3 linked regions of the Pelodictyon luteolum DSM 273 genome follow. The protein of the gene in region 2 interacts with the protein of the main gene of each other region in a pairwise test. Links are inferred from orthologs where the notes say so. Each region holds a gene or a part of one and is shown on either strand. Other genes may lie near its edges. The genes, in order: PLUT_RS07015, PLUT_RS06555 and PLUT_RS05270.

What was found.
Region 1: the proteins of PLUT_RS06555 (region 2) and PLUT_RS07015 interact in binary tests that used the Escherichia coli proteins (3 or more experiments, as listed by UniProt). The link is inferred for Pelodictyon luteolum DSM 273 from one-to-one orthologs.
Region 3: the proteins of PLUT_RS06555 (region 2) and PLUT_RS05270 interact in binary tests that used the Escherichia coli proteins (3 or more experiments, as listed by UniProt). The link is inferred for Pelodictyon luteolum DSM 273 from one-to-one orthologs.

Annotation. Positions count from the first base shown.
Region 1 is NC_007512.1:1,523,317-1,533,084, reverse strand. Bases 1,580-4,427 are described here. They hold PLUT_RS07015 (pyridoxal phosphate-dependent aminotransferase), read left to right. Parts: upstream 1,580-2,348; coding sequence 2,349-3,506; downstream 3,507-4,427. Other genes in these bases: PLUT_RS07010 (CPXCG motif-containing cysteine-rich protein), read left to right, coding at 3,610-3,801; ybeY (rRNA maturation RNase YbeY), read left to right, coding at 1,924-2,337; hflX (GTPase HflX), read left to right, coding at 1,580-1,943. Outside these bases: PLUT_RS07035 (phytoene/squalene synthase family protein), read right to left, coding at 1-388; more of hflX, read left to right, coding at 636-1,579; PLUT_RS07000 (zinc ribbon domain-containing protein), read right to left, coding at 6,680-7,480; rpmG (50S ribosomal protein L33), read right to left, coding at 7,786-7,968; PLUT_RS11525 (DUF2934 domain-containing protein), read right to left, coding at 8,146-8,301; lysA (diaminopimelate decarboxylase), read left to right, coding at 8,575-9,768. UniProt on the Escherichia coli protein: Shows aminotransferase activity with methionine and histidine as substrates, and to a lesser extent also with phenylalanine.
Region 2 is NC_007512.1:1,421,849-1,432,845, reverse strand. The notes cover bases 6,921-10,997. They hold PLUT_RS06555 (DNA polymerase III subunit alpha), read left to right. Parts: upstream 6,921-7,230; coding sequence 7,231-10,797; downstream 10,798-10,997. Other genes in these bases: trxA (thioredoxin), read left to right, coding at 10,881-10,997; PLUT_RS06560 (glycosyltransferase family 4 protein), read left to right, coding at 6,921-7,096. Outside these bases: PLUT_RS06580 (biotin/lipoyl-containing protein), read left to right, coding at 1-284; PLUT_RS06575 (sodium ion-translocating decarboxylase subunit beta), read left to right, coding at 380-1,930; PLUT_RS06570 (leucine-rich repeat domain-containing protein), read right to left, coding at 2,058-3,260; PLUT_RS06565 (glycoside hydrolase family 65 protein), read left to right, coding at 3,602-5,947; more of PLUT_RS06560, read left to right, coding at 5,966-6,920. UniProt on the Escherichia coli protein: DNA polymerase III is a complex, multichain enzyme responsible for most of the replicative synthesis in bacteria. This DNA polymerase also exhibits 3' to 5' exonuclease activity. The alpha chain is the DNA polymerase catalytic subunit.
Region 3 is NC_007512.1:1,143,686-1,153,498, forward strand. The notes cover bases 4,086-6,978. They hold PLUT_RS05270 (3'-5' exonuclease), read left to right. Parts: upstream 4,086-5,133; coding sequence 5,134-5,823; downstream 5,824-6,978. Other genes in these bases: PLUT_RS05265 (DUF294 nucleotidyltransferase-like domain-containing protein), read left to right, coding at 4,086-5,132; PLUT_RS05275 (class I SAM-dependent methyltransferase), read right to left, coding at 5,848-6,636; PLUT_RS05280 (hypothetical protein), read right to left, coding at 6,768-6,962. Also shown: PLUT_RS05250 (CHAD domain-containing protein), read right to left, coding at 1-806; PLUT_RS05255 (BMP family lipoprotein), read left to right, coding at 1,010-2,056; PLUT_RS05260 (SDR family oxidoreductase), read left to right, coding at 2,125-3,120; more of PLUT_RS05265, read left to right, coding at 3,183-4,085; PLUT_RS05285 (dihydroorotase), read right to left, coding at 7,042-8,391; PLUT_RS05290 (fumarylacetoacetate hydrolase family protein), read right to left, coding at 8,409-9,149; PLUT_RS12170 (5-formyltetrahydrofolate cyclo-ligase), read left to right, coding at 9,327-9,813. UniProt on the Escherichia coli protein: DNA polymerase III is a complex, multichain enzyme responsible for most of the replicative synthesis in bacteria. The epsilon subunit contain the editing function and is a proofreading 3'-5' exonuclease.

The sequences.
Region 1 (9,768 bases), 110 kb from region 2 along the record:
GTTCGAGCGGGAGTTCTATGGGGATGTTGCAGCGCAGAAGGGTATCGTGCCACGCCATCATGATCGGGTCGCCGCCGTGCTTTCCCTGATAACAGTTCTGCAGCTTTTCCATCCACTCCTCAAGCATCCGGTTGATGTCGGTTCGGGTGATATGGCCCGCCTCAAGCTGGTCCTGGGCATTGTCGACAAGGTCGTCGACCGTGCGCAGGAGAGCGTAGATGGCGAAAATCGGCTTCTGCTGGGGTTTGGGGAGGAAGAGGGTCGCCAGGTAGAATGTCTTTGCGTGATGCTTTGCAATCTCCCGGCAGTACCGGTATGCGGAGTCTAGCGGCGTAGAGCCTCCGGCTGCCTTGATGGCGATGGTTTCCCTGTCGTTGTCGTGATGCATCACCTCGTGCGCTTGTTGTCGGCCGTCCGCTTCGGTTCCTTTTTTTCTCTCTTTCCGGGGTATGGCGTCGCCTCAGAAATTTGTAACTTTCAGCGCCTGCGGAATGTTATTATGGACATAACTATGGACATAGCCATGGAATATTCAGAGAGAGGAAGCGTGGGCAAGATAAAACAATGCATCTAATATCGCAACACGCACTCCTGCAGATTGTTGCCGCTCCACCACTTAAGTAATCATACCGCTGTTGCCGAATACGCCCGTTACTGAACACCCGAGGGAGAGGGCCATACTGGTCGGCCTTCCCTCTCCTCCCGAAATACCCCGTTCACTTGTCGAGGAGTACCTTGTCGAGCTGGCTTTCCTTGCCGATACTGCGGGAGCCGATGTTGTCCGGACACTCATCCAGGAAAGGAAGCTCCGCGATCCGGCCTACTGCATAGGCCGGGGAAAGGTGGATGAGCTTCTGGAGATGACGAAGGAGGATCAGGTGGATATTGTCATTTTCGACGATGACCTCACTCCGGGCCAGACCCGGAACCTTGAGCGTGCGCTCGACTGCAAGGTCATTGACCGCACCGGCCTCATTCTCCAGATCTTTGCCATCAGGGCCAAGTCGCACCAGGCGAAGATGCAGGTTGAGCTCGCCCAGCTTGAATATCTGCTGCCCCGGCTTTCGGGTCAGTGGACCCATCTTTCGAAGCAGAAGGGCGGTATCGGAACCAAGGGACCCGGCGAAACCCAGATCGAGACCGACCGTCGGCTGGTGAGGAACCGTATCGCTTCACTCAAGCAAAAACTCCGGGACGTGTCGCTGCAGCACGATACCCAGACCGGCAGCCGGCGCAGCGTGCCGAGGGTGGCGCTTGTTGGCTATACGAACGCGGGGAAGTCTACCCTTATGAACCAGCTTTGTCCCGATGCCGGTGCATACGCAGAGGACAGGCTGTTTGCTACGCTCGACACCAGGACCCGGCGTCTCGAGCTGAAGATAAATAAACTCGTTCTTCTCTCCGACACGGTGGGATTCATCCGCAAACTTCCGCATACCCTCGTCGAAAGCTTCCGCTCCACGCTTGACGAGGTGTTGCAGGCCGATTTCCTTTTGCACGTCGTCGATCTCAGCCATCCGGGTTTCGAGGAACAGATGCAGGTGGTGCAGAGCACGCTTCGCGAGATCGGCGTGAAGCACCAGCATATCATCGACGTGTTCAACAAAATCGATGCACTTGCGGATCCTTCGGTGCTTCGTGACCTCAGGGCACGCTACCCCGATGCGGTGTTCATTTCAGCCGCGCGTGGCATAAACCTGACGGCATTGAGAGAGTGCATCGCAGAGCATGTCGGCCGTGATTACAGTGAACGCCGGATCAGGGTACATGTCGCCGACTACAAGATCATCGGCTACCTTTATGAGCATACCGAAGTTACCGGCCGGCGGTGCGTCGACGAAGAGGTCGAGTTGACCTACAGGGTGCACAAGAACAGACTGAAGCATATCGACGCCCTCACCGGGCATAGCGAAGAGGCCGGACATGCAGTTGCAGATTCATAACACGACCCGCCGGAAACTCGACGATGCACTCCTTTGTCGAGCGGTGGAGACCGTCATCCAGGGCGAAGGCAGGCATGCTCTAGAGATTGCTGCGGTTTACTGCGGAAGCAGGATGAGCCGCCGCATCAACCGGGAGTACCTGCAGCATGACTGGCCTACCGATACCATTTCCTTTCCTTACGGGAGCGGCGGGAACGTCGAGGGCGAATTCTACATATGCCTCGACGTCATTGAAGAGAACGCCCGGCGCTTCAATACGGACTTCGAGCGTGAACTGTTTCGTGTCACCATCCACTCCGTCCTCCACCTCGCCGGGTATGACGACCATTTGCCCGAAGACCGCCGCCGTATGACGGAGAGGGAGGATAGCTACCTGCAACAGCTTTTTCGATAACATTTCAATCCATGAGCCTCCACCTCAGCAACCGTCACGGTACGGTCATGCAGTCGGAAATCCGCAGCATGAGCCTCGAATGCAGCCGCCAGGGCGGCATCAACCTCGCGCAGGGTGTCTGCGATACCCCGGTTCCTGAGGTGGTTCTGCGGGGGGCTGCCGATGCCATGCAGAGAGGCCTGAACACCTATACGCCGCATGTCGGCATCGGTGCCCTTCGGCGGGCCATCGCGCAGAAGCAGCAGCGTATGTATGGCATGGTGTGCGACCCCGACAGTGAGATCGTTGTCACGGCGGGTGCCACAGGGGCCCTTTACTGTGCGTTCCAGGCTCTGCTCGATCCGGGTGACGAGGTCATCGTGTTCGAGCCTTTCTACGGCTATCATATCACCACATTGCAGTCTGCAGGGGCCGTTCCCGTTTTTCTGCCACTGAATCCCGAAGGATGGTCTTTTAGCGAAGCAGACCTCATGTCCGCCGTAGGACCAAAGACGCGGGGAATCATCGTCAACACTCCCGCGAACCCCTGCGGAAAGGTGTTTTCCCGCAGCGAACTGGAGGTCATTGCTGCCGCTGCCGAACGCTTTGACCTGTTTGTCTTCACTGATGAGATCTACGAGCATTTCCTCTACGGGGGGCTTTCTCACCTGCCCTTTGCGACACTTCCGGGCATGAAAGAGCGGACCATCACCATTTCGGGGGCGTCGAAAACCTACAGCGTGACGGGATGGCGGATCGGTTACGCCATTGCAGATGCTCGGTGGGCGGCTGCAATCGGGTATTTCAGCGATCTGGTGTATGTCTGTGCTCCAGCACCCCTGCAGGCCGGCGTTGCTTGCGGGATGGATGAACTCGGGGATGACTACTACCGGGATCTTGCAGAGGAATACCGCCTGAAAAAGGACCGGTTCTGTTCAGCGCTGTCGGCGGCAGGCCTGAGGCCCGCCGTTCCGGACGGAGCATACTATGTTCTTGCGGATGTGACCGGGATACCCGGCCGGAATGCATTTGAGCGGGCCATCCATATCCTTCATAAGACCGGCGTGGCTTCAGTGCCCGGCAGTGCTTTCTACAGCGGAGGAAAAGGGGAGTCGTTTGTGCGGTTCTGCTATGCAAAAGAAGACGCGGTACTTGATGAAGCGTGCCGCCGCCTGCAGTTTCTTCGCTGAAGGCAACCGATTGAGGGCTACCGCTGTTATATTTTATCAGTTGGGGTATGTGCTGTCCCTACGAAGGAGTATGGTGCTGTAAACCGTAAACTACTATAAAGCCATGAACCTCCTGGAATCCGTTTCTGTGCCTTGCCCCTATTGCGGGCAGACCATGGATCTTGAGATCGACTGTGCTGCAGGAAATCAGCAATACACCGAGGACTGTCCTGTCTGCTGCAAGCCGGTCACCATTGTTGTCGCGATTGCCTCGAACGGCACCCCTTCCGTCGAGGCGCGTCCCGAAGATTCCTGACGGAGCATCCCCCGCTCCCCAAGCATGTGCCTGCCTGCCGGTCAAGCATCAGGCGGGCTTTTTGCCGAAATTGACAACGTAACTGTACCATTGTCATGCAAAATGAGAGGGGATACATTGAGCGTCCATTTGACGCCGGCCATTTTTTCGAACTTGTTCCCGACATGCTCTGCAGGATGTCGATCGAGGGAAAGCTTCTGCAGGTGAATGCCGCCTGGCAGAAACATCTCGGCTACACTTCCCGGGAACTGCTCTCGATGTCGCTCTATCGTCTTCTGCATCCCGACGACCGCTCTTCGACGAAACGGGAGATGGAGCGACAGCGGTCCGGACAGCGTACCGTCAATTTCATCAATCGCATGCAGTCCCGGAGCGGTGACTGGCTCTGGATGGAGTGGAATGCTTCCCCGGCCGAAGACGGTGTTGTCTATGCGGTTGCCCGCAACATTACCGGACGGATGCAGGCTGCCCGGAAGACCCGTCTTTTGACCGATGCGTTTCAGCACTGTACCCACGGCTTGGCAATCGAGGATCCCGATACCCGGCGGATCCTTGCCTGCAACCCTGCTTTTGCCGGGCTGCACGGGCGGACGGTCGAAGAGATGACCGGGCTGCACCTGATGGAGTTCTATCCGGATTCACAGAAGGATGTTGTCAGCTCCTGCCTCCTTCGTTCCGCCGAGAGTGGATCCTGCAAGTTCGAGGCCTTCAAGAGCCGCAAGGACGGTTCGCTGGTGCCGGTGCAGGTCGACATTGTTTTCGTGCGTGACGAGCATGGCGATCCGCTCTATCAGATCGTTACGGCTGAAGACATAACGGAGCGTCGTGAGGCCGAAAAGGCTCTCCGGGAGAGCGAGTCGCGTTTTCGTGCTGTTGTGGAATCGGCTCCCGACGGGATATTCATCCAGACCGGCGACACCTTCGCCTACCTGAACCCGGCAGCGCTCAGGATGTTCGGGGCGGCAAAGGAAGAGGAGATGCTTTCCCGGCCGGTGGTCGATCATCTGCATCCGGATTTCCGTGAACGGGTGCTTGAGCGGATCCGGAAGCTCAACGAGGAGAGGATCGGCCTTCCGTTTCCTGAAGAACGTCGGTTCCTGCGCTGCGACGGATCATTTTTCGATGCCGATGTCTCAGCGGTTCCGTTCATGCATGACGGCCAGCATGGTGCTCTGGTGTTCGTGCATGATACCACTGAACGGCACCGTGCTGAAGAGGAGCGGTTACGGCTTCGGCAGGATCTGTTCCAGTCTCAGAAAATGGAATCCATCGGCAGGCTTGCCGGCGGCGTGGCCCATGACCTCAATAATCTTCTGACGCCTATTCTCGGATATGCCGAGATTCTGGACGGGCAGTTCGGCCCTGACGATGAACGACTGCAGGATATCCGGGCCATCCACGGCGCAGGGGTCCGTGCACGCGACCTGATCCGCCAGCTGCTTGCTTTCAGCCGCCGTCAGTCGCTTGATTTCAGGGTGCTGAATCTCAATGCCGTCGTCAGGGGGTTCCTGCCCCTCCTGCGTCGAACCTTGCCGGAGAATATCGCAATCAAGGAAGCACTGGCCGAGGGCGTGGTTGCAATTGAGGGGGACATCGGGCAGATCGAGCAGGTCATGATGAACCTTGCCGTCAATGCGCAGCATGCCATGCCGGGTGGAGGCCAACTTTCGATTTCTACAGAAATGGTTGCGGCCGGCCTGTTGCCGAGAGATGTTCTTGATGAGATCGGCCCGGTGGACTGTGTGGCCCTCTCTTTCACTGACAGCGGTGCCGGCATGGACCGCGATACGCTGGAGCGGGTTTTCGAGCCGTTTTTCACGACGAAGGAGAAGGGGAGCGGCACCGGTCTCGGTCTGGCTACTGTCTACGGCATCGCCCGCCAGCATAACGGGATGGTTGCGGTTGCAAGCACCCCGGGAGAAGGCGCTTCCTTTACCGTGTATGTTCCCGTTTCTTCTGGAGAGCCCGTTTCATCGGTGGCGGATGCAGCCACTCTTTTCAGCCCTCCGGTGGAGGGCGGCGAAAGCGTGCTGGTGGTGGAGGACAGTGCAGTTGTTCGTTCGTTTGTTGCCGACGCACTCCGTCATTACGGCTACCGGGTTAGTGAGGCGGATGGTGCATCATCTGCCAAAGCTGCCATTAAGGACGGCTCCTGCTGTCCGGATCTGCTCCTTACCGACATCATCATGCCGGGGATGAATGGCCGTGAACTGTATCTGGAACTGCGCCACCTCTGTCCGGCCATGCGGGTTCTCTTCATGTCGGGCTATGCCGCGAGTGTGCTTGAAAAAGAAGGGGTTCCGGAATCGGGGGTCGGGCATCTGCACAAGCCGTTTTCCGTAAAGGATCTGATCGAGGGGGTATCGGGGCTTATTGCCGGCCCCGGAGGGAAAATAAAAAAGCCGAAACCGAAGATATAAGCCGAATTCTGTGAATTATCCGGCGTGCCGGATAAAACTGCAGCCATTTATCTGATGCGGCCTACCCGAAAACTCTCCTTGCGGAATCGGGCGGGCCGCCCTCTTTCCCTTACGGGAAAAGCTTTCCTATTCAGCCTTGCTTCGGGGAGGTTTGCATAGCGCATTCCGTTGCCGGAATGCCTGGTGGTCTCTTACACCGCCGTTTCACCCTTACTCCGGTTTCCCGGAGCGGTCTGCTTTCTGCTGCGCTCTCTGTTATGGACGGTTTGCACCGCCATACCCGGGCTTGATTCCCTTTCGGGGATCTCGACCGGCACCCTGCCCTGTGAAGTTCGGACTTTCCTCCCTGCGCCCAAAGGCGCAGAGCGGCTGCACACTTGCGGTTTCAGCAAATGAATTTCTTGAGTGACGAATAAAAGAACATGGAATGCCTGAAAATCATTCCGGGGAATTGAATATCAGCCTTCAGCTTCTTCGAACAGTCGTTCGTGGACGACGATGCGGCCGCATGACTCGCAGAGGTAGAACCCGCCCTGCACAATCATGGTGTGACGGTTGGTAGGCACACGGGTGTTGCAGCCTGAGCATGCGTTGCGGTTCAGGCGGACCACGGCATTCTGGAGGGTGCCGCTGCGGAGGTGGTCATATTTGTCGAGAAGGCGCTTGGCTTCAGTATTGATGATCGCTCTCTGCGCTTCGATTTTCTTCCGGAGCTGCTGGACCTCGTCCTCGGTCTCGATGACGATGCTGTTGAGTTCCTCTTTTTTATGTTCGACCTGCTTATCCAGATCGGTCAGCTGCTGCTTGAGGACATCGTCGGGCATCATCTCTTCCGTCATTTCGTCGTAACGGTTTTCCTCAATCAGCTGGCGGCCTTTTTTCTGGAGCTCTTCCTTGCGCTGTTCTCCCTGGCTGATGTCCTGCAGACGTATTTCGGCCTGGGCGATCTCCTTTTCTTCGTACTCGATCTGCTTGGAGAGGGCATCATACTCCTTGTTGTTCCTGGCAAGGGTCTGTTTCTCCTTGAAGGATTGGATCCTCTCGTGGCAGCCGTTGATGATTTCATTGAACGACTGGCGGAGCTTCAGGTGCTCCTCGGCGGTTTTGCTGCGGGCTGCGATCTGGCGGGTTGTGAACGCCAGGTCCTCTTCCAGGGCGCTGATCTCTTCAGGCAGGCCTTTCTGGAGGCTGACGATTTTTTCTATCTGGTTGTCAAGGTGCTGCAGCCTGACGAGGAGGTTGATTTTCGTATGATCCACTACTGCTTGTGTTTTGGATTATTGAGGCATAAAAAAAGCACCTTTTCAGTGAAAAGGTGCACGCTCTGCCGGGTGGTATGTGAAATAACAGACTGTACTGAATCGTCTGCAGAAACTTTTATGAGGGACCTCTTGTGCATATCGCTAAGAAAACTTGTTTGTGCCCGAAAGGAGATTCGAACTCCTACACCTTGCGGCGCTCGTCCCTGAAACGAGTGCGTCTACCAGTTCCGCCATTCGGGCAACGCGTTATGCTGAAACAAAAACAAATAAGCTCTTTTTGGCTACAATGCAAAAAACAAAAATTACTTGATCTCCTTGTGCAGGGTGTGGCGCTGCAGGTTGGGGTTGTATTTCTTCAGGACGAGCCTGTCGGTGGTGTTCTTTTTGTTTTTCGTCGTGCTGTACCTCGAAACCGTCTTTCCTTCTTTTTTGGCTTCAGTGCACTCAAGCGTGATGACGATTCTGTTTTCTTTTCCTTTGGCCATGGTTCGCTTCCTGGTATGTAGGGGATAAATTGTAAAGAGCAGTGAATATACGACTGCCCTCTAGATTTTGCAAGCAGGAACCAGTTCTTTCCTTTCTTCCTGATGCTGTGATGCTTCAATAAAAAGAGCCGCCCCTATGGAGCGGCCCATTGAGGGCGTCTCTGCAGGTATTGCAGCCTACTGCATAAGGCATTGTTCGGCCTCAAGCCAGTCCTCAACCTCGCAACCGATCCTCCTGCCTTTCTGTTCCCAGAGGTAGTAAGCCGCAAGCCTGACTTCCTCTTCCCTGTTGACCTGTTGTTCGGGCATCTCTTCGTTTCTCTTGTTCGACATGTTCTCTCCTGTTGATTGGTTTCATGATATCAAGCACCACTTCGGGTCATCATCATACTGCGCGTGCCTGCAGCCATACCGTTATGGCTGCAGGCGTTTCAAAAACAGCCTTCGCTCTGATTTGGTTCCGGCGGCAGTGAGGATTTCCTCCGGCTTATGCACCCGGAGCTCCGGAGGTTTGGGGGACTGCTCCGAAAACCGGGGGAATTTTGGTATCTTCATTATTCAGTACCCAGTTACTTTCCATTGACAACCACAAAATTCTGCTGCATCTTGCTTGACCGCACTGCATTCCACTACGACAACGGAGCGCTCTTCTGTGAAGGCGTCGCCCTTAAAGATTTGGCCTCCAGGTGGGGGACCCCTCTCTACGTCACTTCGAAGCATAGCATCGAAGACCGGTACCGCGAATTTGAAGCGGCTTTTTCCGGTCTTGAACACTTCACATGCTATTCGGTGAAGGCCAATTTCAATCTCAGTGTCATAAAGACCCTTGGCGATCTTGGATGCGGGTGCGACGTCAATTCCGCCGGTGAGCTGTTCCGAGCCCTTAAGGCCGGGGTTCCCGGCAGCCGGATCATTTTCGCCGGTGTCGGCAAACGCCCCGATGAGATTTCCTACGCGCTTCTGAGCGGTGTGCTCATGCTGAAAGCCGAGTCGCTCTCGGAGCTCCGGGCAATCGATGCCATTGCCGCAGAACGAGGCCTCACGGCACCTGTTGCCCTGCGCATCAACCCCAATGTCACCGCTGAAACCCACCCCTACATCACGACCGGCGACAGCAAGGAGAAGTTCGGCATCGACGAGGCTGAACTTCCCGAGGTGTTCTCGCTTCTCGGTGAGCTGCAGCATGTCCGCCTGGTGGGGCTCGACATGCATATCGGATCGCAGATTTTTGACCCCGAGTTCTATGTCGCAGCCATTACCAAACTGCTCGATATCTTCAATTATTCACGCAGTAAGGGCTTTGGGGTGGAGTTCCTTGACATCGGTGGCGGGTTCCCTGCAACCTACGACCCGATGAAACCCGAGACCCCGCTCGACCGCTTTGCCGACAAGATCATTCCGATGCTGAAGCCTACCGGCGTGAAGGTTATTTTTGAGCCGGGCAGGTTTCTGCTTGCCAATGCTTCTGTGCTCCTGACCAGGATTCTGTACCGGAAGCGCAACCATACCGGGAAGGAGTTCTTTGTTGTCGACGGCGGCATGACGGAGCTGATCCGTCCGGCGCTGTACCAGTCGCATCATGAGGTGCTCAGCGTGACCCGTCATGATGAAACGGTTGTTGCCGATGTGGTGGGTCCGATCTGCGAGTCCAGTGACTTTTTTGCGCGCCAGCGTGCCATCGGCGATGCCCCTGAAGGCGAGCTGCTTGCCGTGATGACGGTCGGCGCTTATGGCGCGGTGATGTCAAGCAACTACAATGGACGGCTTCGTCCTGCCGAGGTTATGGTGGAGGGGAGTGAC
Region 2 (10,997 bases):
TCGCCGATGGAACCGGCGCCGTGAAACCTGTCGCAGAAGCAGCACCTGCAGCCGTTCCTTCTTCAGGTGAGGGCGTTCCTGTTGAAACCTCTCTTCCCGGAACCGTCATGGCCATCTCCGTCGAAGTCGGTGACACGGTTGCCGAGGGTGATGAGATCGCCATCATCGAGGCCATGAAGATGGAGTCTCCCGTCAAGTCGCCGAGGGCTGGAAAAGTCGTCTCCATTGATGTCGCCGTCGGCGATACGGTGGCAACCGGTGACGTGCTCGTATACATCGCCTGATAAAACCGGAGTGACACGCCCCCATCCTTTCAGCTGTCAGTGTGGAGGGATGGGGAGCGCACCCCTGAAAAATTCATAGGTTTCAAACCACAACTATGCGCAAATTACTGTTAGTCGTGTTTTCCCTGCTGCTCTTCAGTACGGCAGGGTTTTCCCAGACTTTTTTCCAGACCGAAGGCAATTCGGTGACCCTTCAGGTTCCCGACAGCCTTGAATTGGTGAAGGTCCCGATACGCGACAGCCGGAACCTGAAGGTTGGTGACGAGGTAAAGCAGGGAGATTTTCTCGCCCTCTTTTCTGATGAGGCCCATAACAAGATTACGGTGACTGCCGGCGTTTCGGGCCACATCACCTACATCAACGATTCCCTCTATCACAAGTACTCGCCGATTCCTGCCGGGACTGAACTCATCCGGATTTCCCGGGAAGACCTCCTCGTGAACATCCAGGGATCCGAAGTGACCCACGAGAGGCTGTCGATCGGCTTGGTGATGAACAACCTCATGGAGAGCACCGGCATCTATGCCCTCATTACCGACAACAACCTGATATGGACTGAAGGTCTCGGCCGTCTGCTCATGATCAGCGTTGGCATTCTCCTCATCTACCTTGGCATTTCCAAAGGGTTTGAGCCGCTGCTTCTCATTCCGATCGGCATGGGCGCTGTGTTTTCGAACATACCGCTGGCCTATATCAATGATGAGGGCGGCATTCTTTACTATGTGTTCCATGTCGGCATCGAAACCGGTGTCTTCCCGCTGCTCATCTTCATGGGTGTCGGCGCCATGACCGATTTCGGTCCGATGATCGCCAACCCGAAAACCGCCCTGCTCGGCGGTGCTGCCCAGCTTGGTATTTTCACGACCCTTATCGGCGCACTCGTTCTCTCGCAGTATGTTCCGGGTATCAACTTTACCATGAAGGATGCCGCTTCCATTGGCATCATCGGCGGTGCCGACGGTCCGACCTCGATTTTTGTGGCTTCCCGTCTCAGCCCGGCGCTGCTCGGCAGCATTGCTGTTGCCGCCTATTCTTATATGGCGCTTGTGCCGATCATCCAGCCCCCGATCATGAAGTTCTTCACTACCGAAGCTGAGCGCAAGATCAAGATGAGCCAGCTCCGTTATGTATCGAAGAGGGAGAAGATCATTTTCCCGCTCGTCGTGATCCTGCTCTGCGCGCTTCTGTTGCCCTCAACTGCTCCCCTCATCGGGTTCCTCATGTTCGGTAACCTGATGCGCGAGTGCGGTGTTGTTGACAGGCTCAGTGATACGTCCCAGAACGCCCTCATCAATATCGTCACCATTTTCCTCGGACTCGGTGTCGGCAGCAAGCTCTCTGCAGAGAAGTTCCTGAACATCGAGACCCTCGGCATCCTCATCCTCGGTCTCATCGCCTTCTCTGTCGGTACGGCCGGCGGTATCCTCATGGCTCGGTTCATGAACCTCTTCCTCAAGCAGAAGATCAATCCGCTTATCGGTTCAGCCGGCGTCTCGGCTGTGCCGATGGCCGCCCGTGTAGCGAACAAGGTCGGTCTTGAGTCTGATCCGCACAACTTCCTCCTGATGCATGCCATGGGGCCGAACGTGTCCGGCGTCATCGGCTCTGCGGTTGCCGCGGGTCTACTCCTCGCTGTGTTCATGTAACATTCAGGACCATGGTGCCGGCGAATGCAGGCACAGGCAATACGCCAGAATGGCGGCCATCGGGCCGCCATTCTGCGTTCTTGGGAGGTATAGGGTATGGGGGAGTGTATCCCGCGTTTTCTTCCGGTCAGCTTTTCAGGATGACCTCGCAGTCCGGGTGCAGTTCAATAAAGCGTTCGAGCTCGATGTCGGGTATCCGGCCCGCAGTCAGTTCCAGTTTCTCAAGGCTTTCATGGGCCATGACCGGCTCGATTGAGCGTACCTGGGTATAGGAAATGTCAAGCTCTTCGAGTTCGCTGTGCATCTCAAGGGGCTCGATGCTGCTTACCGGAGTTGCTGCAATGCTGAGTTCGCGGAGGAACGGCAGGTTACGGAGCGGTTCGATGCTCTCGATGGCGGTTTTATTGCAGCGGAGGTATTCAAGGTTCTTGAGAGCAGAAAGCGGCGAGAGGTCGTTGACCGCCGAATTGTTGATGCCGAGTTCTATCAGGTTTTCCAGGTCCGAGAGCGCGTCGATGGATGTGATCCCTGTTTTATAGCAGCTGAGTTTTTCCAGGGCCTTGAGGTTCCTCAGCGCAGAGAGGTCGGTGATCGGGGTTTCGGAGCAGTAGAGTTCCTCAAGGTTTTCCAGGTCGCGTATCGGTTCAAGTGAGGCGACCCTTGTGCTCGAAATCCAGAGCAGTTTGAGGGTTTTCAGTCCGCGAAGCGGCTCAAGGGAAGAAAAATCGCAGTCGAAGGCATACATACGCTGCAGGTTCGTGAGGCCGGCGACAGGCTCAAGGCTTTCGACGGGGGACTCGTCGCACCGCAGCTGCTGAAGCTTTTCGAGGGGCGCGACCGGGAGGAGATCATGGATCCTGCGGTTGTCGCAGCGCAGATGCGTGGTGTCGAAAAAAGCGAGCAGTTCATTGTCAGCGGGGTCCCGAACCACTTTCAGGGTGTGGCGGACCACGTCTTTCCACTCGGCGGTCAGTGACTCCCACCATTTTTTCCGCAGTCCGCTATCGCGGAGCAGGTCCCTGCGGCTGGTTGTGCGGAGGAATTCGGCTTCATCGGGGCTGCAGCAGATATGGCGGGCTTCCCGGTTCTCTTTTATTTCTACCGGGGTGTCCTCTTCGGGGGGCTGGAACCCGGCGAGCTTGTCGGTCAGGCAGCGGGTGTACCATTCGGCTTTTTTATCTTCTATGGTACGGTTATGCCGTTCCCTGTCCTGCTGGTCAAGCGAGGAGATCTCTTCGAGAATGTCGTTGCCGCACCGGGGGCAGACGGCGCTGTCAGCAGTGAGGGGGAAGCTGCAGACGGGGCATTGGTTGTAGGTGTTTTGCTCCAAGACAGGTGGCGGTTAAAGCATTGGTAAAACGGCTTCTTGCAACCGGTGGACCGCTCGTCGGTTTGAGCATGGATCCGTCGGTCGCCTTCTTGGGGGGCGCCGTGTTCTTAAATAATAAGAAAAAATGCGTTATCCCCATACCGGGACCCCTGAAATCAGCCTCTTCTGGCAGTAGTTTTTTTGTGCTGTTCCGAATTTCCCTTACAGGACACTGTATCCACCGTGCCCCTGGCTGTATTCTTCAGGGCGCTCATTGAACTTTTTTGGGAGGGAGGCCGTTTAATTTTTCATCATCCCCCACTGTAAATGAAGGAACGGGAACATTTCCCGGGGAGGTTGTCATGGGAGCGGATGCAAGAGTACCCTGGGCTGATAGCCTTTTGGAGCTTTCTAAGGAGGAGTGGCTCCTTCGCAAGAGCGGATTCCGGCGGAGTGAAAAGCATATCCGCATCAACGAGACCCTCCTGACGCTCGGCAACGGTTACCTCAATATCAGGGGCAGCCTTGAGGAACTGCCATCCGGCCATGCCGGAGGGATGTACATTTCCGGTGTGTACGACAAGTCCGAAGCTGATGTGGAGGAACTGGTCAAGTGCCCGATGTGGACCGACCTGTCGCTCTGGGTGGAGGGCCAGAAGTTCTGCCTGTCCACCTCCCGCGCCATCCAGCATGAGCAGATCCTCGACCTCAAAAAAGGTGCGCTGCACCGTAGAACCACCTACCGCCACCCTACAGGAAAGATCCTCACCCTTGAGACCCTCCGCATTGTCATGCTGCATAACCAGCATTACGGATGCATGCTTGTCAGAATAACCCCGCGGAATTTTTCCGGTCCGCTCCGCGTGTTCAGCGGGCTGAACGGCGGTGTCTGCAATCGCGGCTACTTTCCTGAAGAACTGCTGAAGCACCTGCAGCTCGAAAAAATCGAGCGCGGACGCAACTTCATGTACCTGGAGATGAAGACCCGGGAGCAGGAAATGCGCATTGCCGAGGCAGCTTCCTGGCGGCTGGTTGCACCGCCGGGGCAGCATCTGAAATGGGAACCGAGGATCTACGGGGAGAAGTTCACCAGCGAAATCACCCTCGATGTCCAGCGGGGAAAGCCCTACCTGTTTGAAAAGCTTTCCGTTGTCACCACCGCCAGGGAAGTGCCGCCGGAGGCCATGATGAAAGACGCCATATGCCGGCTCCGCGCCTTTGTCCGTAAGGGCGTTCAGACGGAGATCCGCTCCCATGTGAGCCTCTGGGATGAACGGTGGAAACAGGCCGACGTCCAGATACAGGGTGATGATGCCGCCCAGAAAGCCCTTCGCTACAACATCTACCAGCTTCTCATCAACGGCCCGCCGGCACCGGGGGGAGTCGGGGCGAAGTTTCTCAGCAGTGAGGGCTATCTCGGCCACGTGTTCTGGGATACGGAGATCTTCATCCTTCCGTTCTTCATCTACAACTTCCCGGATATCGCCAGAAACATGCTGCTCTACCGGTTCAACACGCTGCCGGGTGCGAGGGAAAACGCCCGGAGGCTGGGGTACGCAGGGGCAAAATACGCATGGGAGTCGGCAACGACCGGTGTTGATGTGACCCCGCGTTTCGCCTCCAAGCTTGAGCGGACCATCCGGTTCATCTATACGGGGGCGGAGGAGGATCACATCGTTTCTGATGTGATATACGGTGTGGAAAAGTATTTCCGTGTTACGGGAGACGAGGCATTTCTCGTTGACTGCGGACTGGAGATGATTTTCCTCACGGCGCGCTTCTGGGCCTCCCGTGTGATCGACAGCGGGGAGCGATGCGAGATCCGTTGCGTCATCGGGCCCGATGAGTTCCATGAGCATGTCGACAACAATGCCTATACCAATGCGCTCGTCAAATGGCACCTCAAACTGGCGGCCATGCTGTTCAAGCATGTCGGCAAATCCCGGCCGGAGGTGCTCGAAGCCCTTTCCGAACGACTTTCCCTCACCCGTGCCGAAGCAGCGGCATGGCTGAGGATGAGCCGCAAGCTCGGCTTCAGGCGAGATCAGAAAACAGGGGTCATCGAGCAGTTCGACGGCTATTTCGCCCTGAAAGACCATGTGATCGACCGGTTCGACCGTGAAGGGCACCCGGTGCTTCCCCGCGGTGTGACATACCGCAACATTGCTTCGACCCGTCTCATCAAGCAGGGAGATGTATTGATGATGATCATGCTCTTTCCTCATGCATTCACGCGTAAAGAGATCGAAGTCAACTACGATTTCTATGAAAAGCGCACGGCGCACAAGTCATCACTCAGCCACTGCGTTCACGCCATAATGGGAATCCAGGCCGGCCGGCGCCAGCATGCCTACAGCTATTTCATGAAAACGGCGCTGTTCGACCTTGAAAACCTCCACAAAAACACCGATCTCGGCATACATGCCGCAGCGGTCGGCGGAACCTGGCAGACGGTCATTTCCGGATTTGGAGGATTTTCAATCAAGTCCGACCGGCTGGTCCTGAAACCCTGGCTGCCGAAAAAGTGGGAGAGCCTCTCCTTCTCGGTCCGCTGGCGGGACCGGACGGTGGATGTGAAGGTGCTGCACGACCGGGTGTCGGTGCTGGTGCACTCCCTTGAAGATATCGAACTGCCGCTCACCCTTTACCGCAAAACAAGCAGGATCAGAACGAATGTCCTTACCGAACTTCCATACACTGCATCATGAATCAGAAGGAGATGACCGATGAACACGCAGCTCAGGATTGCACAGATCGCCCCGCTTATTGAACGGGTGCCGCCAAAAAAATACGGAGGCACCGAACGGGTGGTTTACCACCTTACCGAAGGTCTTGTCGCCCGCGGTCATGATGTCACCCTTTTCGCTTCGGGCGATTCGATTACAAGCGCAAGGCTCATCGCACCGGTCCGGGAAGGACTGCGGCTTGGACGCAAGGAACACTCTCCGCTGATTACGACGATGCTGATGCTTGCCCAGGTGTACGGCGAGATGGCGGACGAGTTCGATATCATCCACTCCCACCTCGAGTACGTGACTTTTCCATTCGCCGTTCACGCAAAGGCGCCTACCGTCTTCACCATGCACGGCCGTCTTGATATCGACGACTATGCCGCAATTCTCCGCAGATACCGACATCTCCCGTTAGTGTCGATCAGCGACAATCAGCGCAGTCCTGTCCCCGACATCAACTGGGTCGGGACCATCTACCACGGCTACCCTCCCTCCTCGTTCGACTACAATCTGCATCCCGACGATTATTTCCTTTACCTCGGCAGATTTTCAGAGGAAAAGCGTCCTGACCAGGCCATGATGCTTGCAATTGCCTGCGGGGTGCGCCTGAAGGTTGCAGCCAAGATAGACCCTGTCGACAGGGAGTATTTTGATCAGCGAATCAAGCCGCTTCTCCAGCATCCGCTCGTCGAGTATGTCGGCGAGGTGGATGAGTGCAGGAAAAGGGAGCTGTTGAAAAACGCACGGGCGTTGCTCAACACCATCGACTGGCCCGAGCCGTTCGGGCTCGTCATGATCGAGGCCCTTGCTTCAGGCACTCCGGTCATCGTCCGCGGATGCGGATCAGCTCCGGAAATCATCACCGGAGGCAAGACCGGATTCGTCTGCAACAGCCGGATGGATTTCATCAATGCCATCCGGGAGATTGATACCATTTCACGCAGCCGGTGCCGTCAGGAATTCCTCGAGCGCTTTTCGGCCGATGCGATGGTCCGCTCCTACGAGTCGCTCTATATGGATCTTCTCCCCGATCGCCGTCTTGAATCCGTGCTGCAGCCTGAACGCCGGCCGGAACCCCTGCATCGCCTGCTTGGCCGCCCGGCAGGTGCCGCTGACCGATCATGAACGTGCTGATGCCCCCGAAAGGGATGAGAGGGGGGCTTATGGTCTGATTTTTCATGACGCCGGATAGTGCATGTTTGCCTTGCAATGCACATATTACTCCATCCCTTTTCATACCCCAGGAGAGCACGGCACCTATGGATTTCGTCCACCTTCACGCCCATACGCACTATTCGATGCAGAGCAGCCCGATATTTCCGGGCGAACTGTTCACCAAGGCGGCATCACTCGGAATGAAGAGTGTCGCAGTGACCGATTACTGCGCCATCTTCAATATGCCGGAGCTGTTCAGCGATGCCGCAGGTGCCGGGGTACGGCTCATCATCGGCAGCGAACTCCTGCTGCTTGAGGGCGAAGAGCACCAGCAGAAACAGGCCCAGGCGCCCTCGCTCGTCCTTCTCGTCCAGAATGAAACAGGGTACCGGAACCTCTGTGTCCTGCTCTCAAGGGCATCAAAGGACGGTTTCCACAACGGCATGCCGCATGTCGATCCGAAACTGCTTGAAACCTACCATGACGGCCTTTTCTGTCTTTCCGCCTATAGTTCCGGCCGTATCGGCAGGGCCCTCCTTTCAGGAGCCGCCGGAGAGGCCGAGTCGCAGGCAGCGTATTACCGCGAGGTGTTCGGCAACCGGTTCCATCTTGAACTGCAGCGGCACAGCACCCATTATGATGACGAGCTGAATGCCGCGACCGTGGCGCTTGGTGAAAAACTCTCGATCCCGCTGGTGGCGACGAACAACGTCCACTACCTTGAGCGGCGTGACGCCGGGTGCTACCGGGCGATGGTGGCAAACCGGACGAAGGAGAAACTATCGAGCCAGAACCTGCTTGCCCTTCCCGGCAAGGAGTACTACCTGAAATCTCCCGAAGAAATGGGGCTGCTCTTCGACGACCGGTACGGCGAGCTCTCCGCCACCCTCCGGATCGCAGAGGCCTGCACCTACGCATTTTCAGAGAAGGATCCGATCCTCCCGCATTTTCCTGTTCCCGAAGCGTTCCCGGACGAGGCGGCCTACCTCCGCCACCTGACATGGGAGGGTGCCCGTGAAAAGTACGGCGACAACCCGGAGGACGGCATTACACCCGAGGACGTTAAGGAACGCATCGAGCTGGAGCTCGGCGTCATAGAAAAGATGGGGTTCAGCTCCTACTTCCTCATTGTCAGCGACCTCATCCAGGCGTCCCGGAAGATGGGCTATTCCGTTGGCCCCGGCAGGGGATCGGCGGCCGGAAGCATCGTCGCATACCTTACCGGCATCACCCGCATCGACCCCCTGAAGTACAAACTGCTCTTTGAGCGGTTCCTGAATCCCGAGCGTCTTTCGATGCCCGATATCGACATAGACTTCACGCCGGTCGGCAAGCAGAAGGTGCTTGAGTACACCGTAGAGAAATATGGCCCCGAAAGCGTGGCCAAGGTGGTGGCCGTCGGCACCCTCGGCGCCAAGGCGGCAATCCGCGATGCTGCACGGGTGCTCGAGGTGCCGCTTTCGGTTGCGGACCGGCTGGCCAAGCTGGTGCCCTCAAGGCCCGGCACCACCCTTGAAAAGGCGCTGCTCGAGGTCAAGGAGCTTAGGGAGTACGCCGACAGCACACCCGAGATCCGCGAGCTCATGGACTATGCCCGGGCGCTCGAAGGGCGGGCACGAAACGTTTCCATGCACGCAGGCGCGGTCGTCATTACCGAAGGACCTCTCGAGGAGCAGGTCCCGCTCTATGTCTCCAACAAGATCGAGACAGAGGAGCGCCAGTACGCCGATGAAATCGATCTTGACGAGCCTGCAGCCGGCAAACCGAAAAGCGCGGACGGGGCGGGGGAGAAGCAGGTGGTCACCCAGTTCGACAAGAACTGGATCGAAACGGCAGGGCTTCTGAAGATCGACTATCTCGGCCTGGTGACCCTGGCTGTCATCGACGAAACCCTCCGGCTCATCAAAAAACGCCACGGGGTGGACATCGAGCTTGAAGAGGTGCCGATGAACGACCGGAAGACCTTCAAGATTTTCCAGGAGGGGAAGATGGCTGGAATCTTCCAGTTCGAGTCATCAGGGATGCAGAGTTACATGACCCGCCTCCAGCCGACCCAGATCGGAGACATCATCGCCATGAGCGCCCTCTACCGTCCCGGGGCGCTGAATGCACGCATCGATGAAAAACGCAATGCCGTCGACCTGTTCGTAGACCGCAAGCACGGCCGCGAGACCATCGACTATATGCACCCCATGCTGGAAACCATCCTGAAGGAGACTTACGGGGTTATCGTCTATCAGGAGCAGGTCATGCAGATTTCGCAGGTGATGGGCGGGTTTTCGATGGCTAAGGCCGACAATCTCCGCAAGGCGATGGGCAAGAAAAAGCCCGAGATCATGGAGAAGTTCAAGGCGGACTTCGTCAAGGGCGGCGTGGAGCAGGGGGTGCATGACTCCCTGGCGACCCGGGTTTTCGAGCTGATGGCGGAGTTTGCCGGGTACGGCTTCAACAAGAGCCATTCTGCGGCATACGGGGTTCTTGCATACTGGACGGGATGGCTGAAGGCGCACTATACCATCGAGTTCATGACTGCCATCCTCAACAGCGAGATCGGCGACACCGAGCGGATGAAGCATCTCACTGACGAGGCCAAGAGTTTCGGGATTTCGATTCTTCCGCCGTCCATCAACAAAAGCGACGCACTCTTTTCCGTCGACGACTCGACCGGCCCGCCGGCCATCCGTGTGGGGCTCAGCGCCATCAAACAGGTCGGCGGTGCGGCAAGGGCCATTATTACAGCCCGGCTTCGCCGAAAACGGGACTATCTGAACCTGTTCGACTTGACCGCTTCGGTCGATCAGCGGGTAATGAACCGTAAGGCGCTCGAGTGCCTCATTCTCTGTGGCGCGTTCGACGAAATCGATCCGCACCGGGCCCGCCTGCTTGCAAACATCGACAAAGCCATCAAGTTCGGCCAGATTGAAAACCGGGCCGTCACCCTAGGCCAATGCGGTTTCTTCAGCGTCGAAGAGGGCACGGTGGAAGAGGATGCCCACTATCCCGACATGGAGCCTGCCGCGGAGATGCCGGAACCTGAGAAGCTGATGCACGAAAAAAAGCTGGTAGGGTTCTACCTGAGCCGCCATCCGCTCTCCCCGTGGCGCCGCGACTGGGCTGCGTTCTCTTCGCTTCAGCTCCACATGCGCGAAATCACCCTTTCCCGCCAGTACCGCGTCATCGGTCTCGTCGTCTCTACCAAACCCTACTGCGACCGCAAGGGCAAGCAGATGCTGTTCGGCTCTATAGAGGACTTTACCGGCAAGGCGGACTTTACGGTCTTCGCCAGCGTCTACGAACAGTACGCCCACCTGCTCAAGCCGGACGGGGTCGTGATGCTTGTCGCAGAGGCTGAAGTGAGCGGGGGAATGCTGAAACTGCTCGTCCGGGAGGTCCTGCCGGTAGAGAAGGTCCGTAAAACCCTGATCCGCAAAATCGTGCTCAAGGTCGATGCAGACGAGGATACGCAGCTTGAACGCCTCCGGAAGGTCAAGCAGGTGTTCGATCGGCACCGGGGCGATACGCCGGTTGACTTTGAGGTCAGGGTGCAGGCAGGCGAGTCCATCGAAACCCTCAATGTGTTTGCCCGCAGTTCACCCTTCGATGCCGACGAGGATGCCCTCCTGCAGCTTGAGGAAATTCTGGGACCGGACAATGTCAAAATTGCGGGGTAGCTGTTTTTTTGTTACTTTCCTCATTCGTCGAGATGTATTTATATGGAGTTTTACTTGTTAAACAATTTAATCGGATACCTTAAATGAGCGGAAAATATCTCGTGGCTACCGACCAGAACTTCAAGGCTGAAGTCCTCGAGTCGGGCAAGGTTGCACTCGTTGACTTCTGGGCTGCATGGTGCGGACCCTGCATGATGCTC
Region 3 (9,813 bases), 270 kb from region 2 along the record:
CGTATGGCGACCCGGTAGTCGTGGAGGAATTCGGTGTCGATGGACTTTCTGATGCCATCCTCATTCAAGCGCATGATGGACGTGGTGAACCGGAGAAGGCTTAGGGCGCTCAGCTGCACCGGGGCTTCGGGGTCCAGCTGGAGTGCGATTTTTGAGCTGTAGCCTCCGACCTGAAAGCCGGCATCGGTCATTGCATCAATAAACAGCCGGCGAACACCGCGGCCGTCGCTGCAGTGGGCCTCCGGATCAAGCAATGCCGCGGCTTCAAGCATTTCCTCCTGATAGCCCCTCAGCGGGTTCAGCGAAATGAATGAGGCAGAAGGGACAATCTTTTCCGTTTGCACACCCCTCCAGCATTCCACATTCACCGTTCCCAGAGTTTTTTCCTCACGGTCGAGAAGCTTCCACGACCGGAGGCTTATATGCAGCGTTGTGAGCCTGCTGAAGGCCCGTATGGCGGAGGCCTCAAGGAGGCGCTTGCGCAGGGTTCCCTCAGGCAGATCGCCGGCAAAAAACGAGCAGGGGGCGGAGAAGCGCGCGGAATCTGCCGTGCGGCCGGATTCAAGGTCGTAAAGGTAAAGAACCTTCCCTACTGATGCGAGCGAGAATCCCTTGTCGAATGCCTGCCATTCAAAGGTGTCATAGTATGTACGGACTTCCTCCCGGAATAAGGATTCCCTCAGCCGGTATCCGTCCTGCAGGAACGCCTCCGTCATATGCGGTGCGGCTAAGGCGTCGACGGGGTTAAGGATGCGGAATTGCTGGTATCCTGGCATTCTCGGGATGATCATTACAGTGTTCCTCATAACAAGAGGATTGTACTATCAAATATAGGAACATCTCCGGGATGATCACCTTTTTTACACGAATGTAACCATTCCGGCTGCGTGAAAAAGCAGTCGGGAGCGGTCTATCTTTTTTCAAAAGAGCGGGATTTTGGTAACTTAACGTTTTCCTAATGAAAAGAGGCTCCCCGGGGCCCCCTGAATTCCATTCTACAGCATACGGGATGAAGTACTTCCACACGGTGTTCCTTCTCTGGGCGGTTCTGCTTGCAGGCTGCGCTCAAAATCCTTCCGGTACCGGAAGCGGTTCACCCAAGACCAGCGAAGGTCCCCTTCGGGTCGGACTGGTGTTCGATGTCGGCGGACGTGGAGACAGGGCATTCAACGATCTGGCATACAGCGGCCTTGAACAGGCGAAAAAAGAACTTGGAGTCGATTTCATCTATGTCGAACCCGGTGGAGAGGGGGGCGAGCGCGAGGCGGCTCTCCGCCAGATGGCCGATGATCCCGAAATCGGGATGGTCATCGGCGTCGGCCTTCTTTTCAGTGAAGACATTACGGCACTGGCCGGTGAGTATCCCTCAAAGAAATTCGCCTGTGTCGATTACATGCCGGTTAAAGGAGCGGCTCTTCCTTCCAACCTTTCCGGGATGACCTTTGAGGAGAAAAAGGGATCATTCCTTGCCGGCGCACTTGCCGGACTGATGACCCGCTCGAACACTGTCGGGTTCATCGGCGGGATGGATTCCGGCATCATCAGGAAGTTCGAGACAGGATTCAGGGAGGGAGTGCATTTCGTCAATCCCCGCGCAACCCTCATCTCCGGCTTCATCGGCATGACCGGCAGCGCGTTTGCCAATCCGGCAAAAGGCAGGGAGCTGGCTCTCGGCCAGTATGGCAGGGGAGCAGACATCATCTATCAGGCCGCCGGTGCCAGCGGCCTCGGCGTGCTTGAGGCCGCTGGCGAGACCGGCCGCCTGGTGATCTGTACGGACTGCGACCCTGAGACGCTGAAGGACAGCCGGATTCTCGGCAGCATGACGAAGGCGGTCGACCGGTCGGTATTCAGTACGGTTGCCTCCGCAGCAGACGGCTCGTTTGAAGGCGGCAGGGCAGTGGTGTACGGCCTTGATGATCGCTATACGGACCTTGTCTACAGTGTCTCTAACAAAGACCGCATTCCTCCCTCCGTGCTTGGACGGATCGAAGCGCTCAGAACAAAGATTCTTTCCGGAGAAATTGCCCTTGATGAAACCGCCGCCCTCCGGTAGCCGGACGGTTTCCTCCGGGCCGTCTGAAGCGGCCCGATGATCGTTAATTGATTGACAAGACTTACACGGTGAACAAAAAAATCCTGGTGACCGGAGCGACCGGTTTCATTGGATCACGCCTCGTGATCAAACTGGCCTCGACTGCAGATGATGTGGCGATTCTTGTCCGCAAAAGTTCCGACTTGAGCTCCCTTTCCGGGGTTCTCGACCGGATCCGCATCATCCACGGCGACATTACAGACAAAGCCTCTCTTCTGACGGCAATGCAGGGCATTGACCAGGTCTACCACTCCGCTGGCCTCACCTACATGGGGGACAGGAAGAACGACCTGCTCTACCGCATCAATGTTGATGGGACCCGGAACATCCTTGACGCGGCCATGGCGGCCGGTGTGAAACGGGTGGTGCACGTCAGTTCCATAACCGCCGTTGGAATCGCCGGAAAAAACAGGCCGGTTGACGAGACCACCCCATGGAATTTCGATGCCATCAGTCTCGAGTACGCACGTACCAAGCACCTTGGAGAGCTTGCCGTGGCCGAGGCCGTAAAAAAAGGTTTGGACTGCGTCATCGTCAACCCCGCATTCGTGTTCGGCGCCGGCGACATCAACTTCAACGCAGGGCGCATCATCAAGGATGTCTATAACCGCCGCCTGCCGTTCTATCCCCTTGGGGGGATCTGTGTCGTCGATGTCGACATCGTCGCCGAGACCATCATGGCCGCCATGGAGAAGGGACGGACCGGAGAACGCTACATCATCGGTGGTGACAATGTGACCTACCACCAGCTTGCCGACACCATCAGCAGGGTCACCGGAGCTCCCCGTGTGCGCTTCCCCCTTCCGTTCTTCCTTGCCAAGGTGCTCAAGTCGCTTCTTGACAGGAAAAAGGACCGCAACAGCATTTCGAAGCTTTTCAACATGTCCATGTTCCGGGTCGCTTCGGAATTTCTCTTCTATCGCTCCGACAAGGCCGCAAGGGAGCTTGGCATGCGCTATGCGCCGCATGAAGAGAGCATCCGGAGCGCGTTCGAGTGGTACCGCGACAGGAAGATGCTCGGCTAGCCGGATTGCTCTCTGCATTGCCTCTGTTTTGCGAACCTGACTCACCCGATAAAGAGAGTGCCATGCCTTCAAACACCATCGTCGAGCGGGTAGCCGCCGATCTTTCCAAATACCCTCCGTTCGACAAGCTCGCCCCCGAAGTACTCGGTGAGCTTGCCTCCGCGGTCAGCGTCAGCTACCATGAAGAGGGGGAGCTGCTGTTCAAAAAGGATGATCCCCTTAAAGGCGCCGCCTTCATGGTCATGAAAGGGGCTGTAAAGCTCTATGACCGCATTGACGGGGAGGAGGTGCTTGTCGACCTGTACGATGAGGGTGACGTGTTCGGCGTGCGCGCCATATTCGGCGGCCATGGTTACCTGCTCTATGCACAGGTTGCTGAAGAGAGCCTCATCTATGATATTCCCGTCGGGAAAATAAAAGAGCTCATTGCCGCCGATGCCGGCGTGTCGATGTTTTTTGCCGGCGAGTTTGCCAAAAGCGTTCAGGAAATCGAGCGGACGCTCTCCTCTGCATTCTCCCTTCGCCGCCAGGGGGCGCCAGGCCCCTCCTGCAGCAGTTTTCTCGAGCATGAGACCCTCGAAGTCAAGCCTGTCGTCAACGTCGTAACCTGCCCGGAAGACATCAGCGTGCGGGAGGCGGCCGTCATCATGGCTGAATGCAACATCGGCTCCATCCTTGTCGTTTCCCCGGAAGGGCACCCCCGGGGCATCATCACCGACACCGATCTCCGCAAAAAGGTCGTAGCCGTGTCAGGGCCCGTCAACGAGCGGCCGGTACGCGATATCATGAGCAGCCCCGTCTACACAATCACGGGAGGCAAGACCGTTGCCGATATGGTGATGCTGATGGTGAAGACGAAGCTCCGCCACTTCTGCATCACTCTTGACGGCACCATCGACACCCCGGTCCGGGGGATCATATCCGAGCATGACATCATAACCTCCGAAGGCAACAACCCGGCAGTCATCATGAAGGAGATCATGGCGGCTGAGGGTGTGGAACAGTTCAAAGCCGAGCGCGACAAGGCCGAAAACCTCCTCGGAACGTACATGAGCCAGAACGTCGCGGTTCATTTCATGACGAGCATCATCACCGAAATCAACGACGCCATCATTACCCGCGCAATCCGCACGACGATTGCCGCCCTGCAGGCTGAAGGGCGCCCGCTCCCTTCAGTGCCGTTCTCCTGGCTCTCGCTTGGCAGTGAAGGCCGCAAGGAGCAGCTCCTGAGGACCGACCAGGACAACGCACTCCTGTATGCAGATCCCGAAGAGTCAGAACGGGAGTCGGTCCGTGAGTTTTTCCTGGAGCTCGCCAGAAGGGTGACCGGTATGCTGGAGGGTGCGGGATTCGTCCGCTGCCCGGCCGAAGTCATGGCTTCAAATCCGAAATGGTGCCTGCCGCTCACTGAATGGAAAAGCTGTTTCAGGCGGTGGATTGAAACGCCGGAGCCGAAAGCGGTGATGCACTCCACAATCTTTTTTGATTTCAGGCCGGTATACGGTGATGGTGCGCTGGCAGGGGAGCTGAAACGGGACGTGTTCGAAAGCATTGCCAGAGGGCGTGGCTTTCTTGAGTTCTTTGCCAAAAACGCCCTGCAGAACCCTCCGCCGCTCGGGTTTTTCCGGAACTTCATGGTGGAGAAAAGCCGCGACCACGCCAATGAGTTCGACATCAAATCCCGGGCGATGATGCCGCTGGCCGATGCCGCACGCGTGCTCAGCTATCAGCTCAGGATCCCCGAGTATTTCAGCACTGTCGAGCGCTTCCGACGTATCGGCGAGCTCGAGCCGGCCCTCTCCGGGCTCTGTCTTGAAGCAGCTGCCGCCTATGAGTTCCTGATGAAGCTGCGCGCCCTCAACGGCCTTGAGCACTCGAGCTCCGGCCGCTACATCAAACCCGAAAGCCTCAACAAGCTTGACCGGCAGATGCTCCGCAATGTCTTCACTACCATCGGCGAGATCCAGCAAACCCTGAACCTGAGGTTCCAGCTTGACTATATCCGCGACTGACATGCTGCTTCTCCAGGCCGCCCTCTGGCGGTGCCGGAGCGGGAAACTTCCCGGAACAGTCTGCCGTTATCTGCAGTCGATGAAGGATCGTCCGAAGGGGAATACCCCCTTAGAATCAGTGCGCATGGTGGTGTTCGATACGGAGACGACAGGGTTCGACCTGAAGACGGACGGGGTCATCTCCATCGGTGCCGTGGCCATAAACGGGCTTTCGATCAACGTTGCCGACTCGTTCGAAGTTCTTGTCCGCCAGGACCGGGTCGGCCGCAGCGAGGCCGTTGCGGTTCACGGGCTCCTGAAAAAAGACATAGCTGGCGGGGCAGGTGAGGTTGAGGCTGCAGAAGCGTTCCTGGAGTACATCGGCTCATCGATCCTTGTCGCCCAGCATGCATCGTTTGATGTAGCCATGCTGAACAGGATTCTTTCCGAGACTTTCCGCATACGGCTTTTCAATGGTGTTGTCGATACCGCCAGCCTTGCCAAGCGTCTCGAAAAAGGGCCCTACTACAACCTTGCCCACAAAGCCGGCGAGTACCGTCTCGATCATCTCTGCCAGCGCTACGGCATCCGCCTCTACGACCGCCATACTGCCGCCGGTGACGCCTTCCTCACCGCACAGCTTCTCCAGCGGCTCCTTTCAAAGGGTCGCAGCGCGGGCATCACAACGGCAGGTCGCCTGCTCATGCAGTGAGGGCTATAGTTCTGGCCGTGCAGGTCAGTCTTTTCTGGAAAGAAGGATCAGTCGCAAAGAGTGGTCGGGGTCGAACGGTTCGCCATTGTAGCTGCCGGAGATGCTCTGGAGGTTGAGCCCCGCTTCGCTGAGCATTCCGGAGATGGTATCCGGCCGGAACAGCTGCACGGATTCAGTGAAGGATACGGTTTCACCCGAGTCGCTTGTAATTGTGATGTCCTTCCAGATCCGCCCGCCTTCGATTTTGCGCGATTCTTCAACCTCCAGATCCCCCGAGCGTCTTACCGAGTGCGGCACGAGGGTTCTTTCCAGATGCAGGGGGTTGATGAGGTCAAGTGCATACCATCCACCCGGAACAAGGGCCCTATGGACTGCCTTGAGCACCATGCGGTCGTCTTCGGGCGTATCGAAATACCCGAAACTGGTGAACAGCTGCACGACGAGGCCGTAAGCTGCCGTCTCGTCGATGCGGCGCATGTCACGGCAGGTGAAAAGGATGTCGAGCGACTGGTGCGCGGCTTCGATGCGGGCCTGTTCGAGGAGGTAAGGGGAGAGGTCGTTCGCCGTGACCCTGCATCCGAGTTTCCGGAGCTCCAGTGCGTGGCGACCTGCCCCGCAGGCGATGTCGAGCACATCAAGACCGGATGGTACGGCGCGTTCAAGCTCAGTCAGCCGCAGGATGGAGCGGACGCAGCGGGCGGCTTCATCCCTGTCCCTGTGGCTGTAGATCCTGAGGTAGAACGGATGGTTGAACCAGTCCTGAAACCATTCCCCCGATGGTGCTTTTCCTGACGGGGATGGATCTCTCTGCATATGCTGTTCTCGCTCTCTTGTGTGCCCCCCTCATCCAGAGAGAAGAGGGGGCGCAGGGAATGTAGGAAGTATCGGGGGGACGTGCGTCAAGAGGGGCCTTGAAAGCACCCTGCCGTGAGACGGGGAACCGCTTACTTTACGGAGTCGCTGATTGCCTTGGTGAGGATTGCCTGGTCGTTTTCTCCGTTGGGAATGCGGACATTCTTTTCAACGAACTTCCATGCATTGCGTTTTTCGGATTTCACGGAAAACACGAGCTTAGCTACCTTGAAATCGCTGGTGCCGCCTTTCTTGTTTTTATCGCCGAACGACTGTTTCTTTGCCATGGTTGGTGAGGTGGTTCTGTTTGTTGTCTAAAAAGAAAACGAAAGTAATAAAAATTAATACCATAACCAAGATCGGACTTCACCCTTCCGGGGCGTCAATTATGCCCCGGGCGCTTGCAGTAAGTCGGCCCTTGTGGAAGATTCCCATAGGGCGGCCTTTCAGCTGGCGGCCGATGAACGGGGTGTTGGCGGATTTGGAGCGGAGATGATCGGCAGATACGGTCCAGACGGCTTCAGGATCGATGAGGGTGAAGTTGGCTTTTTCCCCTTCGCGGATGCGGATGGGGGGGAGCCGCAGGATTCTTCTCGGATTGACCGACAGAAGTTCAATAGCCCGATGCATCGTGATGACTCCTTTCATCACCAGCTCCGTCATGGTGAGGCCCAGCGAGGTTTCCAGTCCGATGATGCCGAACGAAGCTTCGCCGGGGGGGCACTCCTTTTCGTGGAGGGCATGCGGCGCATGGTCGGTGGCAATGGCGTCCGCTGTGCCGTCGGCAAGGGCTTCCAGCACCGCGTCCCGGTTTTTCGGGGAGGTAAGCGGAGGCTTCATGATGAAGTTGCCTTTCTTTTCGGCCAGGTAGAGGTCCTGGTCGGTCAGGGTGAAGTGGTGCGGGGTGACCTCGCAGGTCACCTGCAGGCCGTCCCGCTTGGCTTCCCGGATCAGCTGGAGCGATGCTGCCGTGCTGACGTGGGCTGCGTGGTATCGGGGGCGGCAGAGCGGGTCGTGCAGCTTGTGCTCTTCGAGCCAGCGGAGCAGCATGAGGTCACGGGCAAGCATCATGGCCTCTGAGATGTCGGGGATTCCCTTGAGTCCGAGTTTCGACGACCACATTCCTTCATTCATGACTCCTCCCGTCGTCAGGGACCGGTCTTCACAGTGCTGGATGATGAGCATGTCGAAGTTGGAGGCGTATTCAAACGCCAGGCGCATCGACTGGCTTGCCTGGATGGCGGTGCCGTCATCCGAGACGGCCCTCACTCCGTAGGCTTTCAGGCTTCCGAACGCCGTGAGCTTCTCACCGCGGCTTCCTTCCGTCATGGAGGCAATCACCTCAAGGTCGACAGGGAGGTTCCCGGCATGGTAGCCGATGAAGGTGACCCCAAGAGGGCTGTCGATGACGGGCGTGGTGTTCGGCATCAGCGCCACTCCGGTGAATCCTCCGGCTGCGGCGGCGGCCGAGCCGCTCAGAAGCGTCTCCTTGTATTCCTGTCCGGGTTCGCGGAAATGGCAGTGCATGTCGAAAAGGCCGGGGGAGAGTATTTTACCCCTCATAGCAATGACTTTTTCTTCTGCATAAGGCTCAAGCGGGGTCTCTCCAATCGAGAGGGTCTCGATGACCCCGCTGTCGGATACCCTGATTGAGCCCCTGGCGTCAATGCCGTCAGAGGGGCTGATGATATGCGCCTCCTGAAAAACTATGCTCATGGATATGGGGTACGTGGTTATGGGTTCAGCTCTTCGGCCACTGTGGCTTCAAGAACGGCCAGCTCTTTCGTTCCGCCGGATGCATCAGGCATCGCAAGCGATGCCCGGAGGGTGTCTCCGGGGGAGACGGGCCCTACTCCTGCCGGCGTGCCGGTAAATATAAGGTCACCCCGACGCAGTCCGTAAAGATACGACAAATAGTGGACAAGAGCGGAAGGGGTATGGATCATTTCCCCGAGCGCCGCATGCTGGCACAAAACGCCGTTGCTGTGGAGTGTAATCGTCCAGTCGTCTGCCGGGAGGGCTTCGCTGAGGGGAACGAGGTCGGAAACGAGTGCGCTTCGGCGGAATCCCTTGCTTTTCAGCCACGGGTTGCCGGCTTTTTTTGCTTCAAGCTGCACATCGCGAAGCGTCATGTCGAGGCCTGCGCCGATTGCCGAGATGTATTCCATGGCGGTTTCTTCAGTACATCCGTCGGTGTCGCGCCCGACCAGGAGTACTATTTCAGCCTCGTAGTGCATCAAGCGTGAGAGTGGTCGGCCTTCGAAGTACGGCATCATGATCCTCGAGTCACCGGCAAGTGCTGTGCCAGGCTTCATGAAGATGATGGGCTCCGGTTCGGGGGTTTCCGTAGTTCCGGGGGTTGCGCCTTCCATCATGAGCATCTCAAGGGCGTGCAGGCGGTAGTTCTTTCCGACACAGAAGATCGAACGGGGAGCGAGCGGACGGCGTGCGATGAGGGTTGAGGAATCGCTCATGGTATCCATGCTGACTGTGTTGCAATTGTGTTAATTGGGTTCCGCTCTGTCCTGTTTCGGCTGTTCTGAGGGGCAGGGGAGGGGGGAAACCCTTTCGTTTTATTATCTTATTGTATGATAACCGAGGTATGATTCCAACAGTTTATTTCTCCTGATTTTTCTTTTACCGGGGGCGTGATGCCGCATCGACACAAGGCCGGAATACGTGCCTGCGCCATCAGGGCGCGAAAATCAATCCCCGCCACAGAGGCTCTGGCCATGAGCCGGGCTGCGGCACTCCGGGCATTGGCGGAGAGAGAGCTGAAGGGAGCCCGCGCGGTGCACCTCTACCTTCCGATGAAAGCGGCTGTGGAGATGGACACGGCTTCACTGGCCTGCGGTCTCGCTGCTATGGATATACCCCTCATGGTCCCGGTCATTGATTGCGGGAATGATTACCGGAATGAGGATGAGGAGGGGGGGCGACTGGTTTCGGTCGTGTACCGTCCCGGCATGCCGCTTGTGCGGTCCTGTTTCGGCAGCCCTGAGCCCCTGGAGCGCTCTTTGGGTGATGAATATATGATCGATGCCGTTGTCGTTCCACTGGTCGCCGTGGACCGGAGCGGGTATCGTCTCGGATACGGAAAAGGGTTTTATGACCGCTTTCTTGCGCGTCTCCAGCATA